Regions from separate parts of the Streptomyces sp. BK79 genome, predicted to be linked through region 4. Evidence: riboswitches for the same ligand, from Rfam matches in the RefSeq annotation. Region 4 holds a riboswitch; each other region holds the start of a gene.

Region 1 (4,759 bases), on a different contig from region 4:
CGGGAACCGCGGTCCCGGCCGACTCCCGGGCCGGCGCCATGGAGGCCTGGGCCAGGACGATCACGTCGGCGTCGGTGACCGCGTCGGCCGCTTCGGCCACCCGCTTCACGTAGCCCTCGGTGTCGCCGGTCTCGAACCGCGACCAGGCGTCGTCGACCACTCGGGTCCGCACCTCGACGGGACGGCCGGCACGCCGGGCCTCCTCCTCGATCAGCGCGACCGTGGGCGCGAGGGTGCTCTCCACCGCGGCGAGGACGGCGACGCGCGGACCGGCGGCCACCGCGGCGGCCGCCATCGGCCGGTCGACGCGGAGCACCGGCACACCGGCCCCGGCGCCGGCCGCCTCGGCGACCGCGCCGATGGTGGAGCAGGTGCACAGGACGGCCCGCGCTCCTTCCGCGACGGCCCGCCGCAGCACGGCTCGGACGGCGTCCGTCACCGCCTCCGGCCCGTCGCGCCTGGCCCGGTCCAGCAGTTCGGCATCGACGTGGTGCCGCAGCTCCAGACCCGGGTGCGCCTCGTCGCGCAGGGCGTCGAAGACCGGGACGTGCATGGACGAGGTGTGCAGCAGCGCCAGCACGCACGTCTCCTTTGTCGCTATGTCGTCTTGTCGCGGTCAGTCCGGGCAGGGCGGTCCCGAACCGCTCAGAAACGCTCAGGGTGCGCCACGAGCCACTCCTTGGCCGCACGCAGCAGCTCGGGGTCGGCCGCGGGCGCCTCGTCGGGGTGGCGCTCGGCCCACTTCACGACGTACGGACACAGCGGGGCGACGACCACGCCCTCACCGCGCGCGAGGGCGTACAGCTCACGCGCCAGCGAGCCCGCGATGCCCTGGCCCTCGTGGTCCGGCTCGACGACGGTGTGCACGGGGACGAGGGCCCGTTCGGGGGCGTCCAGGACGAAGTACTCGATGCGGCCGACCACCTCGCCGGCCGCGATCGCCTCCAGGCGGCCCGCCGCCCGGTCGTCCCGGATCTCGATGTCGCTCACGGCCACGCTCCTAGTCCGCGCAGATTCGGTACGTCAGGCCGACGCGACGGCCTGCGGGCTGCGTTCCTGGTCCGAACCGGGCACCGGTTCCGACGCGTCCGCGCCCAGGGCGACGATACGGTTGCCGCCGTCCACGTGCACGACCCGCGGTCGCAGCGACCGCGCCTCGGCGTCGGTGACCTGAGCGTAGCTGATGATGATCACCAAGTCGCCGGGGTGGACGAGATGGGCTGCGGCCCCGTTGATCCCCACGACTCCGGACCCCCGCTCGCCCTCGATGACGTACGTCTCCAGGCGGGCGCCGTTGGTGATGTCCACGATGTGCACCAGCTCGCCGGGCAGCAGGTCGGCGGCGTCCAGCAGATCGGCGTCGATGGTCACCGAGCCGACGTAGTGCAGGTCGGCCTGGGTGACGGTGGCGCGGTGGATCTTCGACTTGAACATGGTACGAAACACGAAGAAACTCCCGATTCGTCTGCTCCCTGCCCGCGTCCGCGGGTCAAGGGCGTTCTTCGGAGACTACCTCGGTTCGTGTGCCCGGTCAGCCGTCCCGGGCGTTCCGGGATCCACACCACACCCGCCCCTCGACGGCTCCCCTCGCTACTCCACGCGCGGCACTCCACGCGCGGCGGCGCGGCGCCCGGGCGGGGCGCAGGTGTACAGGTCGAGGATGTCCGGCAGGGGCGCGACGCCGGGGCCGCCGGCGCGGACCCAGGCGACGATGTCCTCGGTCGCCCCGGGGTCGTTGACCAGGCCCAGCCACACCGGCCGTCCGCCGGCCGCGCGGCCCTCGGCGGAGGGCTGCACGACGATGACGTTGGCCTGGTCGCACACGTCGAGGCACGCGGAGACACGGACGGGTGCCGCCGCGCGCAGGCGCTCGGTCTGGGCGGCGTGGTCGACACCGGTCACCTTGGGGCTGCCGCAGCAGCAGTCCCGGCACACGACGATGCGGCACGGTACCGGTTCCACGGGTGGTGCGGGCATGGCGCGCCTTCCCTCTCTCCGGGGAGATCCGCCCCGGTGGTTCGCGGAGGAGGCGACCGCGTGAGTCTCCTGGCTCTCGGGTCGAGGCGCGTCCCGGCCTTCCCACCCGGCATCGGGCAGTGGCCTGTCGGGAAGCGCTCGCCGATCACAGTGGCGGGACCGCGCCGGGTTCACACCGGCTTCCTCGTCCGCCGTCGCCTTGTCGCCGGCCATCATTCCATCGCGCGGTCGTCCGCACGGCAGCGGTCCGGGCGAATGTCAGCAGACAGGTCTTCCTCGTCGGCGAGTTCGGCGACCGGGCGTCCTGCGGTCCGGTGTCCGCTCGCCCGCCGGTGGCCTCCGGACACGACCGGAACCGGTCACACTCGATCACTCGTCCTGGGGCAGGAGGACGAGCGGACGGGAAGCGATGCGGGATCGGGTGGATGTGCGGGGCCTGGTGGGCCGGTTGGGCCGGGGGCGTGGGCGGGGGGTCGCGGCGGCGGCGGTGCTGACGGCCGTTCTGTTGCTGTGCCACGGGGTGGTGCCCAACGCGGTGGGCGGGCTGGGCAGTCTGCTGGAGTCGTTCCTGCCGTGGCTCGGTGCGGTGGTCGTGGTGCTGTTCGTCCTGGCGCTGGTGCGCCGCTCGGCCCTCGCGCTGGTGGCGCTGCTCCTGCCGGTGGCCGCCTGGACGTACCTCTTCGGCGGTCTGCTGCTGCCCGCGCCGGGCCCCGGCACCGCCGACCTGGTCGTGGTGCAGCACAACGTCAGCGACGAGAACGCCGACCCGGCCGGCACGGCCCGCGCCCTCGCCGGCGCCGGGCCCGACCTCATCGCGCTCCAGGAACTGGTGCCCCCGGCACTCGACGCGTACGAGCGGACGCTCGCGCCCGACTACCCGTACCGGGCGGTCCGGGGCACGGTCGGGCTGTGGTCGAGGCATCCGCTCGCCGACGCCCGGACGCTGGACATCAGACCCCGGGGCATCACCGGGGAGTGGAGCCGCGGGCTGCGGGCCGAGGTACGCACCCCGCGCGGTGCGGTCGCCGTGTACGTCGCGCATCTGCCGTCGGTCCGCGTCGGGGCGAGCGGGTTCTCGTCGTCCCGGCGCGACGAGAGCGCCGCTCTGCTGGGGGACGCCGTCGCGGCCGAGCGGCTGAGCCGGGTGATCCTGCTGGGCGACCTCAACGGCACGGTCGACGACCGCGCGCTGGATCCGCTGACCAGCCGCCTGGACGTGGCCGAGCGGGGCGTCGCGCTGAGCTTCCCGGCGGGCTTCCCGCTGGCCCGGATCGACCAGGTCATGGCCCGCTCCGCGACCGTCCGGCACCTCCGCGTCCTGCCCGCCACCGGCAGCGACCACCTCCCGGTCGCCGCCCGGATCGGACTGGGATGAACGGGGCGTACGCCGCGCCGCCGGACGGACCCGGCTCGAGGGAGCCGGAGAGCAAGCCGCTTGCGGGGCTTGCGTTAGCCTTTCGTGTGTGACGCGACGACTTGCTCAGGTGGCGAAGAAGGTTGGGGTCAGCGAGGCCACGGTCAGCCGGGTCCTCAACGGCAAGCCGGGGGTTTCCGAGGCGACCCGCCAGTCCGTCCTGAGCGCGCTGGACGTCCTGGGATACGAGCGGCCGACGCAGTTGCGGGGCGAGCGGGCGCGGCTGGTGGGGCTGGTGCTGCCCGAGCTGCAGAACCCGATCTTCCCGGCGTTCGCCGAGGTCATCGGCGGCGCGCTGGCCCAGCAGGGGCTGACGCCGGTGCTGTGCACCCAGACCAAGGGCGGCGTCTCCGAGGCCGACTACGTCGAGTTGCTGCTCCAGCAGCAGGTGTCGGGGGTGGTGTTCGCCGGCGGGCTGTTCGCCCAGGCGGACGCCCCGCACGACCACTACCGGCTGCTGGCGGAGCGCAACATCCCGGTCGTGCTGATCAACGCGTCCATCGAGAACCTGGACTTCCCGTGCATCGCCTGCGACGACGCGGTGGCCGTCGAGCAGTCCTGGCGCCACCTGGTCTCCCTGGGGCACGAGCGGATCGGCCTGGTGCTCGGCCCCTCCGACCACATCCCCTCCCGCCGGAAGCTGGCCGCCGCCCGGGACGCGGCGAAGGCCATGGGCGTCGAGCTGTCCGGCGACTTCGTCGAGCGGTCGATGTTCTCCCTTGAGGGCGGCCAGGCGGCGGCGTCCCGTCTGCTGGAGCGCGGGGTCACCGGCATCATCTGCGCCAGCGACCCCCTCGCCCTCGGCGCCGTACGCGCCGCCCGCAGGCGAGGACTCGCCGTACCCCGGGACGTCTCCGTCGTCGGCTACGACGACTCCGCCTTCATGACCTGCACCGAACCCCCGCTCACCACCGTCCGCCAGCCCATCGAGGCCATGGGACGCGCCGCCGTCGACCTCCTCTGCGCCCAGATCCAGGGCACCGAAGTCCCCCACGGCGAGCTGCTCTTCGAACCGGAACTCGTCGTCCGCGGCTCCACCGCCCAGGCGTCCGCCGGCTGACAGGACGTGCGCGCCCGGGACGCCGGGCGCCCGGGGACCGCACATTTCTTGCGGGAAATGACCGCGTTTTGCGGCTCCCCGACACAGCTCATGAAAGCCCCTGGTCCGGGGCGCCCTTTAGGACTCCCCCCGTCCTCAGCGGCACCACCCGCGTCCGGCCGCGGGCATGCCGTGCTGCCTTCTCTGTGGACGACTGAACAATTCTCTGCAACTCTCTGATCGCTCAGCGTAAATGACGGAGAAATTCGAGCGTCCACCTGATGAGCACATCCGGATGAGCCGTGTCTCGTGGCCACGCGGCACGAGGC
Region 2 (4,759 bases), on a different contig from region 4:
AGCGACACGGATCGCGACGCTCCGTATCGTGTGATCGCGGCCGTGAACCGCCCCCCGACCGGCGGCCGCGGGTGCCGGCCGCCGGTCACCGCTCACGCTCAGGCGTGCCGGTCCGCCTGGTCCTGGCGGCTGGCCAGTGCCCAGATCACGAAGACGTCGATCGCCATCATGACCACGGACCAGACGGGCGCGTACGGCAGGAACAGGAACTGGGCGATGAGGCTGAGCGAGGCGAGGACGATGCCCGCGAACCGCGCCCAGGCCATGTCCTTGAGCAGGCCGTAGCCGGTGGCGAGCAGCAGGGCGCCCAGGATGACGTGGATGACGCCCCAGCCGGTGAGGTTGAGTTCGTAGACGTAGCTGCCGACGCGGGCGTACACGTCGTCCTCGGCGATGGCGGCGATGCCCTGCAGCACGGCGAGGGCGCCGTTGAGCAGCAGCAGTACGCCCGCGAAGACGACACCGCCGGTCACCCAGCCGCTGGACCGGTCCGCCGATCGCGGGGTGCCTGCGCCGTGTGTCGGCCTGCCGGGAGAAGGTGCGGCGTGCTGGCTCATGAGCGGAGTCCTTTCTGCTGTTCCCCGTACGGGCCTGCGCCCGCCGGCACGGGAGGCGCCGACAGGTCACTCCGAGCCTGCGGCGGACCGGCCCGCCCGGCCAGGCCGGTCCGCCGAACGGGTGACCGGGCCCCCGGCCTCGTGCGCGCCCGCCCGCTCACCGGGACGCCCGGTGCGCGTGCGCCCCCGACCCGCCTCGCGTTTACTGAAGCGCACGTGCGAACGCGTGCGTGCCGCGGCCGACGCGTGCGCACCCGAGACCGACGCGTGCGTGCCGCGGCCGACGCGTGCCCGCCGAGGCCGAGCTGGACGGAGGAGGGCCCGTGACGACGCAGCCCGCCCCCGCGAACGCGTCCCCGGGCCGGGCCGAGCAGTCCCTGCGGCGCACCGTGCTCAGCCCCGGCTACCTGCGGCTGTTGCTGCTGTGCGTGCTGCTGGGCGTCCCCATCGCGCTGGCGTGCTTCTTCTTCGTCGGCCTCCAGCACGAACTCCAGCACTGGGTGTGGACGTCGCTGCCCGAGGCGGCCGGCTACGACGCCCCGCCCTGGTGGTGGCCGCTGCCCGCGCTGGTGCTGGCCGGGCTGATCCTGGCGCCGATCGTGACCCGGATGCCCGGGGGCGGCGGGCACCTGCCGGTCGACGGGCTGGGCGGCGCGCCCGTGGGCCCGCGCGCGCTGCCCGGCGCCGTGCTGGCGGCGCTCGCGACGCTGCCGCTCGGCGTGGTGCTGGGTCCCGAGGCGCCGCTGATGGCGGTCGGCAGCGGGCTCGCCCTGCTGGCCGTACGGCGGGCACGCGCGACCGGGGACCCGAGGGCGCGCGCCGTCCTGGCCACGGCCGGCTCCACCGCCGCGATCTCCACGATCCTCGGCGGACCGGTGGCCGCGGCCGTCCTGCTGATCGAGGGCGCGGGGCTCGCCGGCGCGCAGCTGGTGGCCCTGCTGCTGCCCTGTCTGCTGGCCAGCGCGGCGGGGGCGCTGGTCTTCACCGGCTTCGGTGAATGGACCGGCCTGAAGATCGGCGCCCTCGCCCTGCACGACGTACCGCCGGGCACCGATCCGGACGCCGGCGACTTCCTGTGGGGCGTGCCGACGGCGGCGCTGATCGCGGTGCTGATCACGGCGGCCCGCGAACTGGGCCGGCGCACCGTCTCCTGGACGGGGCGGCACACGGCCTCGCGCACCGTCCTGTGCGCCACCGCGGTCGGTGTCTGCCTCGCCGCGTACGCCCTGATCACCGGCCGCTCCCCGGCGGAGGCGGCCCTGTCCGGTCAGGCCACCCTCGGCGAGCTGGCGGCCCACCCGCACGCCTGGTCCGTCGGCGCGCTGGTGGCGCTGGTCGCGTGCAAGGGGCTGGCCTGGGGCATCGCGCTGGGGAGTCTGCGCGGCGGCCCGATCTTCCCGGCCGTCCTGCTGGGCACGGCGACGGCCGTGGCCTGCTCCGGGCTGCCCGGCTTCGGCACCACCCCGGCCCTCGCCCTCGGCATCTCCGCCGCTGCCGCCGCGGTGACCGGGCTGCCGCTGACCAGCGCGGTGCTGGCGGTGCTGCTGATGGGCGGGGAGGCGTACGACCAGATGCCGTTGATCGTCACCGCGTCGGTCGTCGCCTTCGTCGTCACGCAGTTGGTGAGGCGGACGGGGCCGAAGGCCGCCGAGGGCCCGGCGGAGCCCCGGGAGACGCCGCGATGAGGCGCCGGGCGGACCGGCCGGCCGCCGGCCGGCGTGCGGGCCTGCCCTGGCTCGTCCGGGCCGGTGTCGCGGCGGCCGTGGTCGCGGCCTACTTCCTCCTCCCCCTCGACCACCTGGGCCCGCGGCGGCCCGTGCTGAGCTGGCTGCTGTTCGCCCTGCTGCTGACCGTCGTGGCCGCGCTGCTGCTCCGGCAGATCCGCCACGTGCTCGTCAACCGCCCGAACACCCGGCCCGGAGTGGTCATCACCCTGCTCATCGTCCTGTCCGTGCACGTCTTCTCGGCCGCCTACTACGCCCTCGCCAAGACACCGGGCGAGTTGACCGGTCTGGGCACCCGCGTCGACGCCCTGTACTTCACGGTGGTCACCCTCGCCACCGTCGGCTACGGCGACATCACCCCGCACGGCCAGTCGGCACGGGTCGTGACGGTGCTTCAGATCGTGTACAGCTTCGTGTTCCTCACCGCCGCCGCGACCGCGCTGGCGCAGCGGATGCGCGACATGGTGGTCCGGCGGCCGGAACGGGACCGGCGGGACGGGCAGGACCGGCGGGACGGGCAGGCCGGACAGGACCGCCAGGGCGGGCAGGACGGGCAGGATCGGCAGGCAGGACAAGACCGGCACGGGTGACGGCGGGGTGCCGCCGGACCCGAGGCCCGCTTGTCACCGCACCGGTGGGAGCACTACTGTCGCCACGCCTTGGTGAACGGGAAATCCGGTGTGATGCCGGTGCGGCCCTCGCCACTGTGAATCGGGAAGTCCGGCTCCGGCCCTCAGGGGCAGCCACTGGGTCCTAGGACCCGGGAAGGCGGAGCACGGGCGGTGGTACCCGTAAGCCAGGAGACCGGCCAAGGCGCGTCGTCCATCCACGAGGTGCTGGAGAGGGTCTGCTGAGCCATGCACATCGCCGAGGGCTTTCTGCCACCGGCGCACGCGATCGCCTGGGGTGTCGCGTCCGCGCCGTTCGTCGTCCACGGAGTCCGGTCACTCACCCGTGAGGTCAGGGAGCACCCGGAGAGCACCTTGCTCCTCGGCGCCGCCGGAGCCTTCACGTTCGTCCTGTCGGCCCTGAAACTGCCGTCGGTCACCGGGAGTTGCTCCCACCCGACCGGCACCGGCCTGGGCGCGATCCTGTTCCGGCCGCCGGTCATGGCGGTCCTGGGCACCATCACCCTGCTCTTCCAGGCGCTGCTGCTCGCCCACGGCGGGCTGACCACGTTGGGCGCCAACGTCTTCTCGATGGCGATCGCCGGCCCCTGGGCCGGCTACGCCGTCTACCGGCTGCTGCGCCGCTACGACGTCCCGCTGATGGTCACCGTGTTCTGCGGGGCGTTCGTCGCCGACCTGTCCACGTACTGCGTCACCAGCGTGCAGCTGGCGCTGGCCTTCCCGGACGCGGGCAGCGGATTCCTGGGCGCGCTCGGCAAGTTCGGGTCCATCTTCGCCGTCACGCAGATCCCGCTGGCGGTCAGCGAGGGCCTGCTCACGGTGCTCGTGATGCGGCTGCTGGTGCAGTCCAGCAAGGGTGAACTGGCCCGGCTGGGCGTGCTGTCGGCGAAGACCCGGACGGAGAAGCAGGCGGTGGCCCGATGAGCCGCAACGCGAAGATCAACGCCCTGCTGCTGCTCGCCGTGGCCGCGCTGGCGGTGCTGCCGCTGGTGCTGGGGCTCGGCGACCACAAGGAGGAGCCGTTCGCCGGGGCCGACGCCGAGGCCGAGACGGCGATCACGGAGATCGAGCCGGACTACGAGCCGTGGTTCTCGCCGCTGTACGAGCCGCCGTCCGGGGAGATCGAGTCGGCCCTGTTCGCCGTGCAGGCCGCGCTCGGCGCGGGTGTGCTGGCGTACTACTTCGGGCTGCGCCGGGGCCGGCGGCAGGGCGAGGAGCGGGCGGCCGCGGCCGCCCGGCGGGACGCGCCCGAAGGGGACTGAGTGCTGCCGATCGACGCGGCCGCGCACAGCAGCCGCTGGCGCCGTCGCCACCCCGTGGACAAGGCCGTGCTGGGGCTGGGTCTGACCGTCCTCGCGGTCTCCCTGCCGCCCTGGCCGGGCGCGGCGCTGGTCCTGGTGACGGCGCTCGCCGTGCTGCTCGGCCCGGCGGGCGTACCCCGGCGCCGGCTGTGGCGGGCCTACCGGGTGCCGCTGGGCTTCTGCGTGACGGGCGCGCTGCCGCTGCTGGTGCGGGTGGGGGGCGCGGACGGGTTCCTGACGGTGGCGGAGGGCGGGGCGGTGCGCGCCGGTGAGCTGCTGCTGCGCACCTCGGCGGCCTCCCTCGGGGTGCTGCTGTTCGCGTTCACCACGCCGATGTCCGACCTGCTGCCCCGCCTGGTGCGGGCGGGGGTGCCGGCGCCGGTGGTGGACGTGGCGCTGGTGACGTACCGCATGAGTTTCCTGCTGCTGGACTCCGTGCGCCGGATCCGCGAGGCGCAGGCGGCGCGCCTGGGGCACACCACCCGGGCCGCCGCCTGGCGTTCGCTGGGCGGGCTCGGGGCCACGGCGTTCGTGCGGGCCTTCGACCG
Region 3 (4,759 bases), on a different contig from region 4:
CGTGCCAGGTGTTCTTGATGGCGTCCCGGTAGCGCTCGTAGAAGTCCGGGTAGCGCATGGGGCGCAGGGTCAGCTCGAAGCCCGGGTCGAGCAGGTTCTTGGTGTTCTCGTTCATCACTGGCAGGCCTCGCAGGACTCGGGGTTTTCCAGGGAGCAGGCGACGGCCTCTTCGGGGGCCGGCTGCGGGACGGTGGCGGCGCGCGCGGCGCGGGCGATGCGGGTCGCCGGGCGCGAACGCAGGTAGTACGTGGTCTTCAGGCCCTGCTTCCAGGCGTACGCGTACATCGAGGAGAGCTTCCCGATGGTCGGCGTCTCCAGGAACAGGTTCAGCGACTGGGCCTGGTCGAGGTAGGGGGTGCGGGCGGCGGCCATGTCGATCAGGCCGCGCTGCGGGATCTCCCAGGCGGTGCGGTACAGCGCGCGGACGTCCTCGGGGATCCAGGAGAAGCCCTGCACCGAGCCGCCCGCCTCGCGCAGCGCCTCGCGGGTGCGGGCGTCCCACACGCCGAGCCGCTTGAGGTCGTCCACCAGGTACGAGTTGACCTGGAGGAACTCGCCGGACAGGGTCTCGCGCTTGAACAGGTTCGACACCTGCGGCTCGATGCACTCGTACACGCCCGCGATGGAGGCGATGGTCGCCGTCGGGGCGATCGCGAGGAGCAGGGAGTTGCGCAGGCCGGTGGTGGCGACGCGCTCGCGCAGGGCGGCCCAGCGCTCCGGCCAGGTGTGCTCGACGCCGTAGTGGTCGGGGTGCAGCACACCCCGGGCGGTACGGGTCTTGTCCCAGGCCGGCAGCGGGCCGTTGCGCTCGGCGAGGTCGGCGGAGGTCTCGTACGCGGCGAGCATGATCCGCTCGGCGATACGGGTGGAGAGGGCCTTGGCCTCGGGTGAGTCGAAGGGCAGGCGGAGCCGGAAGAAGACGTCCTGGAGGCCCATCGCGCCCAGGCCCACCGGCCGCCAGCGGGCGTTGGAGCGGCCCGCCTGCCCGGTCGGGTAGAAGTTGATGTCGACGACCCGGTCCAGGAAGGTGACGGCGGTGCGGACGGTGGCGTCCAGCCGCTCCCAGTCCATGTCGCCGGCCGCGTGGTCCACGAACGCGCCGAGGTTGACCGAGCCCAGGTTGCAGACCGCCGTCTCGCCGTCGTCCGTGACCTCCAGGATCTCCGTGCAGAGGTTGGAGGAGTGGACGACGTGGCCGGGTTCCGCGGTCTGGTTGGCGGTGCGGTTGGCGGTGTCCTTGAAGGTCATCCAGCCGTTGCCGGTCTGCGCGAGGGTGCGCATCATACGGCCGTACAGCTCACGGGCGGGCAGCGTCCTGCGGGCCAGCCCCGCCGCCTCCGCCGCGCGGTACGCCGCGTCGAACTCCTCGCCCCACAGGTCGACCAGCTCGGGCACGTCGGAGGGGGAGAACAGCGACCACGGCCCGTCGGCGTCCACCCGGCGCATGAACTCGTCCGGGATCCAGTGCGCCAGGTTCAGGTTGTGCGTGCGGCGGGCGTCCTCGCCGGTGTTGTCGCGCAGCTCCAGGAACTCCTCGACGTCCGCGTGCCAGGTCTCCAGGTAGACCGCCGCCGCGCCCTTGCGCCGGCCGCCCTGGTTCACGGCGGCGACCGAGGCGTCGAGCGTCTTCAGGAACGGGACGATGCCGTTGGAGTGCCCGTTGGTGCCGCGGATCAGCGAACCCCGGGCGCGGACGCGGGAGTAGGCGATGCCGATGCCGCCGGCGTGCTTGGAGAGGTTGGCGACCTGGTGGTAGCGGTCGTAGATGGAGTCCAGCTCGTCCTTCGGGGAGTCCAGGAGGTAGCAGGACGACATCTGGGCGTGCCGGGTGCCGGAGTTGAAGAGGGTGGGGGAGGAGGGCAGGTAGTCGAGGCGGCTCATCAGCCCGTACAGGGCGGCGACCTCGTCGGCGGACCTGGTGCTGTCGTCCTCGGCGAGACCGGCGGCCACGCGCAGCATGAAGTACTGGGGGGTCTCGACGACCTTGCGGGTGATCGGGTGGCGCAGCAGGTAGCGGCTGTACACCGTGCGCAGGCCGAAGTAGCCGAAGCGGTCGTCGGCGGCCGGGTCGGTCAGCGCGTCGAGGCGGTCCGCGTGCAGCCGGACGAACGCGGCGGTGCGGTCGGCGATCAGGCCCTCGCGGTGGCCGGCGGCGACCGACCCGGTGAAGGAGGTGACGCCCTGGGAGGCGGCCTCGGCGCGGATGGCGAGGGTCAGCAGCCGGGCGGCCAGCCGGGAGTAGACCGGGTCCTCGGAGATCAGGCCGGCCGCCGCCTCGGTGGCGAGTTCGCGCAGCTCGGCCTCGTCCGCGCGGGCGGACCGGCCGCGCAGCGCGGCGGCGGCGACCCGGCCGGGGTCGGCGTCGGGGAGGTCGGCGGTCAGCCCGGTCAGGGTCCGCAGCAGGGCGGCACCGGGCCCGTCGGACTCCTCGGCCACCGGGGTCGCTGAAGCGGTGGTCGACAACGGGGCCGCTGAAGCCGGGTCGGCTGGCGCGATGGTCACGTGGGGCACTCCCTCGCTCGGCACGGGACCTGGCGGAGGGCAGGGGGCAGCTCACGAGCGCACGCGGCGTCGCGTCCACCGGCCCACTCCACGAGGCCCGGACGTCATGGCACCCGGACCGGGACGGCCGGGCGCACTGTCGGCAGGTCCTCGGACTCAAGCCCGTGCGTAGACACGTGAAGACGCGAACACGCACAAGTACACCGTTGCGGGACAGTTCCGGATTCGCACCGGATTCCCCTGCGGCGACAGCGAGCACGAGCATACATCTTGTGCCGGGCCCGGCGACCACCCCCAGATGTTGTGTCCCGATGTCCGCGGGCACGACAACGGGCCGCCGGATCCTCCGACGGCCCGCCGTGTGTCAGGGGTCAGTGCGAGGTGCCCGCCGTGGCCGGCGGCAGCTCCACCTCGACACCCGGGTCGCCCGCGTCCGCCGTGTAGTCGCCGGGCTTGGTCTCGTCGACGCCGTCGGGGGCCTTGGCCGCCCGCAGGACGAAGGTCAGGACCACGGTGACCAGGACGTTCAGCACGAAGGCGGTGAGACCGATGTAGCCGATCTCGCCGATGCCGGGGATCTCGTCGGAGGAGCCGCCGAAGTGCTTCTGCGTCGGTGAGGCCACCCCGTACGCGGCGACCGTGCCGTACACCATGCCGACCGCCCAGCCGCCGAGCAGCGCCCAGCGGTGGAACCAGCGGGTGAACAGGCCGCCGACCAGGGCCGGGAAGGTCTGCAGGATCCAGATGCCGCCGAGCAGCTGGAAGTTGATCGCGACCGTCTTGTCCATGCCCAGGACGAAGACCAGCGCGCCCACCTTCACCAGCAGCGACACCAGCTTGGAGACCTTGGTCTCCTGGGCCGGGGTGGCGTCCGGCTTGATGAAGTCCTTGTAGATGTTGCGGGTGAAGAGGTTCGCCGCCGCGATCGACATGATCGCCGCCGGGACCAGCGCGCCGATGCCGATGGCCGCGAAGGCGACGCCCGCGAACCAGTCCGGGAACATGGTCTCGAACAGCTGCGGGATCGCCAGCTGCCCGTTCTCCACCTTCACGCCCGCCGCGATCGCCATGAAGCCCAGCAGCGCCAGCAGGCCCAGCATCAGCGAGTACAGCGGCAGGATCGTGGTGTTGCGCCGGATCACCTCACGGCTGCGCGAGGACAGCGTCGCGGTGATCGAGTGCGGGTACATGAAGAGCGCGAGCGCCGAGCCGAGGGCCAGGGTGGCGTACGTCCACTGGCCGCCGTGGTCCGGCACCAGTCCGCCGTTGCCCGACTCGGTGAACTTGTCGCCCGCGGCCGCGAAGATGTCGTCGAAGCCGCCCAGTTTGATCGGGATGTAGATGATGGCCACCGCGATCACGATGTAGATCAGCGTGTCCTTCACGAAGGCGATCAGCGCGGGCGCGCGCAGCCCCGACGAGTAGGTGTACGCCGCCAGCACACCGAAGGCGATCAGCAGGGGCAGGTCCTTGATGAACCAGTTGGTGTCCTCGCCGCCGCCGACGCCCATCACGTCCAGCACGGCCTGGATGCCGACCAGTTGGAGCGCGATGTACGGCATCGTCGCCAGGATGCCGGTGACGGCGACCGCCAGCGACAGGCCCTTCGAGCCGAACCGGCCGCGCACGAAGTCCGAGGTCGTCACGTAGCCGTGCTTGTGGGAGACCGACCACAGCCGCGGCAGGAAGGTGAAGATCAGCGGGTAGACCAGGATCGTGTACGGCACCGCGAAGAAGCCGGCCGCGCCCGCCGCGTAGATCGCCGCCGGTACGGCGACGAAGGTGTACGCCGTGTACAGGTCGCCGCCCAGCAGGAACCAGGTGACCCAGGTGCCGAACGAGCGGCCGCCGAGGCCCCACTCGTCGAGGCTCTGGTCGTTCGCGGCCTTGCGCCAGCGGGCGGCCAGGAAGCCCATGGCGGTGACGAGCAGGAAGAAGAAGATGAAGACGGCGAGCGCGACGCCGTTCACGCCGTCGTTCACTTGGCCCCGCCTTCCCGGCGGGCGCGCTGGTCACGCTGCCACAGCTTGTAGGCGACCATCGTCAGCGCGGTGGAGATCAGCACCCACGCCATCTGGTACCAGTAGAAGAACGGGATGCCGATGAAGGCCGGGTCCGTCTTCGCGTACGAACCGACCCAGATCATGGCGACGAACGGCGCGAAGAGACAGACGCCGATGACGACGCGCACCGGCGTCACCACCGGCCCTCTGCTCACTGGTGGGGCTTGTGACATGAGGCGGCTCCGTCCCCTAGC
Region 4 (4,759 bases):
GTCGGGGGCCGGCACGAAGCGGCGGCCCGCGGCGGCGGCCACCTCGCGCAGGAACGCCCGCCGGAAGCCGTCCGACTCCAGCGAGCCGTGCCAGTGCGTGCCCCAGGTCTGGCCGACCCGGCAGCCGTCCAGGAAGGGTTCGCCGCCCACGACTTCGGCGATCCCGTGGTGGATCTCGTACCCCTCGACGTGCTCGCCGAGGGCCTCGCCCTGCGGCCGGGTGAGGGTCTTCTCGCGGGCGAACCGCACCCGCACGGGCAGCAGTCCGAGCCCGTCCACGTGCCCGGCGCGGGACTCCACGTCGTCCTCGATGTGCTCGCCGAGCAGCTGGAAACCGCCGCAGATGCCGAGCACGGGCCGCCGCTCGGCCGCCCGGCGCGCGAGGGCGTCGGCGAGCCCCCGCTCCCGCAGCCACCGGAGCGCCCGGACCGTGCCCCGCGTCCCCGGCACGATCACGAGATCGGCGTCGGACAGCTCCTCCGGCCGGTCCACGAACCGCACCACGACACCGGGTTCGGCGGCGAGCGCGTCCACGTCGGTGAAGTTCGACATCAGCGGGACGGCGCACACGGCGACCCGCAGCACGTCCTCGCCGACCGGCGGCGCGACGACCGACTCGCGCACGGTCCCGCGCAGGGAGACCCGCAGTCCGTCCTCCTCGTCGATGCCGAGCCCGTGGCGGAACGGCAGCACGCCGTACGACGGCCGCCCGGTGAGGTCCCGGAGCATGTCGAGGCCCGGCTCCAGCAGCGACACGTCGCCGCGGAACTTGTTGACGAGGAACCCGGCGACCAGCGCCTGGTCCTCGGGCGCCAGCAGCGCCACCGTGCCGAAGAACGACGCGAAGACGCCCCCGCGGTCGATGTCGCCGACGACGAGGACGGGGAGCCCGGCACCCCGGGCGATCCCCATGTTCACGATGTCGGTCCGGCGCAGGTTGATCTCGGCCGGACTGCCCGCCCCCTCGCAGATCACCGCGTCATACGTGCCCCGCAGCGCGGCCAGGCAGTCGAGCACCGTGCCGAGCAACTGCCGCTGGCGTCCGCCGTGGTAGCCGCGGGCGCTCATCTCGCCGACCGGCTTGCCCAGCAGCACCACCTGGCTGCTCTGCTCGCCGCCCGGCTTCAGCAGCACCGGGTTCATCTGTGCGGTCGGCTCCACGCGGCACGCCTGCGCCTGCATGGCCTGCGCCCGGCCGATCTCCGCGCCCTCCCGGGTCACGAACGAGTTGAGCGACATGTTCTGCGCCTTGAACGGCGCGACCCTCACGCCCTGCCGCACCAGCCAGCGGCAGATCCCGGCGGTGACGACGCTCTTGCCGGCGTCGGAGGTGGTGCCGGCGACGAGGAGGCCACCGCTCATGACGTACGTCCCTTCGTGAGTGACCGGCGGGCCAGCAGCCGCGCGCCCGCGCACACGCCGAGCGCCAGCCAGCCCACGCGCCGGGAGAGCCGCACGGCCCGGTCGATGTCGCCGGAACCGGCCCGGACGGCGCGTCCCGCCGCCCCGTTGAGGACGGGCCGGTGCTCGACCCGCCCGCCGTAGGAGAGCGTCCCGCCGAGCCGCACGCCCAGGGCGCCCGCGAAGGACGCCTCCACGGGACCGGCGTTGGGGCTCGGATGCCGTCCGGCGTCGGCGCGCCAGGCCCGTACGGCACCCCGCGGATCCCCGCCCGCCACGGTGGCCAGTACGGCGGTCAGGCGGGCGCCCGGCCAGCCCGCGACGTCGTCGAGCCGGGCCGAGGCCCAGCCGTAGCGGCGATACCTGGGGGACCTGTGGCCGACCATCGCGTCCAGCGTGTTCACGGCCCGGAAGCCGGCCAGCCCGGGGACCCCGGCCACCGCGCCCCACACCAGGGCGCCCACGACCGCGTCCGAGGTGTTCTCGGCGACGGACTCCACGACGGCCCGGGCGATCCCGTCCGCGTCCAGCGCCTGCGGGTCGCGTCCGCACAGGTGCGGCAGCCGCGCCCGGGCGGCCTCGACGTCCCCGGCGTCCAGGGCCCGGCCGATGGCGCGCGCCTCGCGGGCCAGCGAGGTCCCGCCGACGACGGCCCAGGTGGCGGCGCCGGTCAGCGCGACGGAGGCGGCGGGGGAGCGGCGTACGGCGCGGGTGGCGGCCAGGCCGAGGGCGGCGGCGCCACCGGCGCACACGGCGGTGTGCAGCGCGCCCCAGCCCCGGTGGTCGTGCCACAGCACCCGTTCCACGGCACCGGCGGCACGGCCGAACGCGGCGACCGGGTGTCCGCGGCGCGGGTCGCCGAGGAGGAGGTCACCGAGGAGGCCGGCGGCGGCGCCGTACGCGAAGACGCGTTCGGCGCGCACGGCTCAACCGGCCGCGGGGCGGGGGAGCGTGTCGCTGGTGGACCGGGGTCCGCTGTACCTGGAACGGCAGCCGCGCATGGCGATATGTCCTCACTCAGGGTGTCCGCGCCCTGGTTCGAAGAGACCGGCGGTGAGAGTTCCTGGCTGCCGGGGATCTGCTCCCCGGTCACAGTGGCGGGACCGCGCCGGATTCGCACCGGGCTTCCTCTCGTGCCGCCGTAATGGCTCCGGCAGTCCACCACGGCCCGCGAACACCCGTCAACTTGCCGTTGACCAGCGAGGGGGGAGTGTGCGAAGCCCCACACACCGCCGGTGCGCGCCGGTCCACGCGAAGGCGGGGCGCGGGACGGTGGAGTCCGTCCCGCGCCCCGCCTCAGGAGTGCGCGCGTGGTGGGCCGTCGGTGCGGAGACCGGCGGTCAGGCGACGATCAGGTAGATGCCGTACGCCACCGCCGCCGCGCAGGCGGCGAAGCAGGCGTAGGCGCCGGTGACCGCGAGGCCGGCGGAGCCGCCCTGGGCGACGGCGCGCTCCTGACGGGAGAGGCCGACGATGCCGAGGGTGAACAGGCCCACCAGGACCACGGTCGCCACGAGGCTGACCCCGAAGACGGAGCCGAGGGCTGCCCAGTCGATGCTCATGGAGGTTCGCTTCCTTCGTACCCGGGGAGCGGGCTCAGACGGTGGTGGTGGCCGACGGGGTCTTGGCTTCGGACTCGGCGGCCGGGATGGTGGCCGTCAGGTCCTCGCTCACGCCCGCCGGGGGCGGGGACACGGCGGCCATCGCCTGGGTCACCACTCCGGACTGCTCGGCGTCGTCGACGACGTTGGTGTGGTCGATGACCTCACGCCGGGAGATCTTCCAGATGGCGGCGCTGGAGGCGATCAGGAAGACCGCGACGAGGCCGGTGCCCCAGTCGCCCAGGCCGCAGACCCACTCGGCGATCGCGGCGACCAGGGCCGCGGCCGGCAGGGTCAGGCCCCAGGCCACGAACATCCGGGTCGCCGTGGACCAGCGCACCACGCCGCCCTTGCGGCCGAGGCCCGCGCCCATCACCGCGCCGGAGACCGAGTGCGTGGTGGAGAGGGAGAAACCGAGGTGGGAGGAGGCCAGGATGACCGTCGCGGCGCTGGTCTGGGCGGCGAAGCCCTGCTGCGGCTGGAGGTCGGTCAGGCCCTTGCCCATGGTGCGGATGATGCGCCAGCCGCCGAGGTAGGTGCCGAGGGCGATGGCGATGCCCGCGGACAGGATGACCCACATGGGCGGGTCGGAGTCGGGGGCGAGGGCGCCGCCGGCCACCAGGGCGAGGGTGATGATGCCCATCGTCTTCTGGGCGTCGTTGGTGCCGTGGGCCAGCGAGACCAGGCCGGCGGAGGCGATCTGCCCGGCGCGGTAGCCCTTCGCGGCGGCCTTGCCGTCGGCCTTGCGGCCGAGCTTGTAGGTCAGCCGCGCGCCGAGCATCGCCGCGATGCCCGCGACGAGGGGGGCGGCGATCGCCGGCAGGAGCACCTTGGTGACGAGCACGTCGCCGTGGACCGCGCCGACGCCAGCCGAGGCGATCGCGGCACCGATCAGGCCGCCCATGAGGGCGTGCGAGGAGCTGGACGGGAGTCCGACCAGCCAGGTCAACAGGTTCCAGAGGATCGCGCCGACCAAGGCCGCGAAGATGACCTCGGGACGGATGCCGGTCTCGTCGACGAGACCCTTGGAGATCGTGTTGGCGACCTCCACCGAGAGGAAGGCGCCGACAAGGTTGAGGACGGCGGACATCGCCACCGCCACCTTGGGCTTGAGCGCACCGGTCGAAATGGTCGTTGCCATCGCGTTCGCGGTGTCGTGGAAACCGTTCGTGAAATCGAACGCGAGTGCGGTTACCACCACAATCGCGAGGATCAGCGAGAAGCTTTCCATTTACCCAGGCAATCGTTCGAGGTCATTGGCTGGACGAACGTAGGTAACCAGAGTGAACGGAAGATGAACTGAGCAGGGCTTCGCGGTGACCGGAACCGGGACCGCCGCCTCCCTCTGCGTGCCCGGTCCGATGCTCTCCGGAGACGTGCCTGGCAGGATCGCCGCCAGACACGGTCGACGGGCGGTGCGAGGGGGCGCGGGGCGCCAGGGAGGAGACGGTGAGTGTGACGTATTCGCGGGTCAACGGGGTCGGCGAGGACGATCGCGGGGCCGGGGAGCCGGCCGTCGCGGACGCCTGGGAGGCCCTCGTCGCGACGGCCCGGCGGACGGTGGCGGAGGGGCTCGTGGTCGGCACCTCCGGCAACGTCTCGGTGCGCGTCGGCGACACGGTGCTGGTCACCCCTTCGGGTGTCCCCTACGACCGTCTGGCCCCGTCGGACATCACCGGCGTCGACCTCGACGGCCGGCAGGTGCTCGGCACGCTGGTCCCGACCAGCGAACTGCCCATGCACCTCGCCGTGTACCG

What was found. A riboswitch is a leader RNA that binds a small molecule or an ion and turns the genes downstream of it on or off. The one in region 4 is predicted to bind cobalamin.
Region 1: it holds a riboswitch for cobalamin, as region 4 does, so the genes downstream of both, ACFIF2_RS28055 ((2Fe-2S) ferredoxin domain-containing protein) here and ACFIF2_RS12655 (cobalamin biosynthesis protein) in region 4, are expected to answer to the same signal.
Region 2: it holds a riboswitch for cobalamin, as region 4 does, so the genes downstream of both, ACFIF2_RS17175 (energy-coupling factor ABC transporter permease) here and ACFIF2_RS12655 (cobalamin biosynthesis protein) in region 4, are expected to answer to the same signal.
Region 3: it holds a riboswitch for cobalamin, as region 4 does, so the genes downstream of both, ACFIF2_RS16250 (ribonucleoside-diphosphate reductase subunit alpha) here and ACFIF2_RS12655 (cobalamin biosynthesis protein) in region 4, are expected to answer to the same signal.

The regions. Positions count from the first base shown of each region.
Region 1 is NZ_JBHVOC010000024.1:166,568-171,326, reverse strand. Features, by position in the region: gene ACFIF2_RS28070 (aspartate/glutamate racemase family protein) at 1-580, opposite strand, end outside; gene ACFIF2_RS28065 (GNAT family N-acetyltransferase) at 646-990, opposite strand; gene panD (aspartate 1-decarboxylase) at 1,024-1,446, opposite strand; gene ACFIF2_RS28055 ((2Fe-2S) ferredoxin domain-containing protein) at 1,591-1,977, opposite strand; cobalamin riboswitch at 2,040-2,165, opposite strand; gene ACFIF2_RS28050 (endonuclease/exonuclease/phosphatase family protein) at 2,387-3,352, shown strand; gene ACFIF2_RS28045 (LacI family DNA-binding transcriptional regulator) at 3,441-4,451, shown strand.
Region 2 is NZ_JBHVOC010000012.1:163,374-168,132, reverse strand. Features, by position in the region: gene ACFIF2_RS17190 (hypothetical protein) at 99-557, opposite strand; gene ACFIF2_RS17185 (chloride channel protein) at 881-2,242, shown strand; gene ACFIF2_RS17180 (potassium channel family protein) at 2,239-2,871, shown strand; cobalamin riboswitch at 2,925-3,109, shown strand; gene ACFIF2_RS17175 (energy-coupling factor ABC transporter permease) at 3,139-3,834, shown strand; gene ACFIF2_RS17170 (energy-coupling factor ABC transporter substrate-binding protein) at 3,831-4,172, shown strand; gene cbiQ (cobalt ECF transporter T component CbiQ) at 4,173-4,759, shown strand, end outside.
Region 3 is NZ_JBHVOC010000011.1:198,914-203,672, reverse strand. Features, by position in the region: gene ACFIF2_RS16255 (ribonucleotide-diphosphate reductase subunit beta) at 1-115, opposite strand, end outside; gene ACFIF2_RS16250 (ribonucleoside-diphosphate reductase subunit alpha) at 115-2,502, opposite strand; cobalamin riboswitch at 2,626-2,784, opposite strand; gene mctP (monocarboxylate uptake permease MctP) at 2,874-4,484, opposite strand; gene ACFIF2_RS16240 (DUF3311 domain-containing protein) at 4,481-4,738, opposite strand.
Region 4 is NZ_JBHVOC010000008.1:223,452-228,210, forward strand. Features, by position in the region: gene ACFIF2_RS12650 (cobyric acid synthase) at 1-1,362, opposite strand, end outside; gene ACFIF2_RS12655 (cobalamin biosynthesis protein) at 1,359-2,324, opposite strand; cobalamin riboswitch at 2,438-2,580, opposite strand; gene ACFIF2_RS12660 (hypothetical protein) at 2,742-2,963, opposite strand; gene ACFIF2_RS12665 (anion permease) at 2,998-4,233, opposite strand; gene ACFIF2_RS12670 (class II aldolase/adducin family protein) at 4,458-4,759, shown strand, end outside.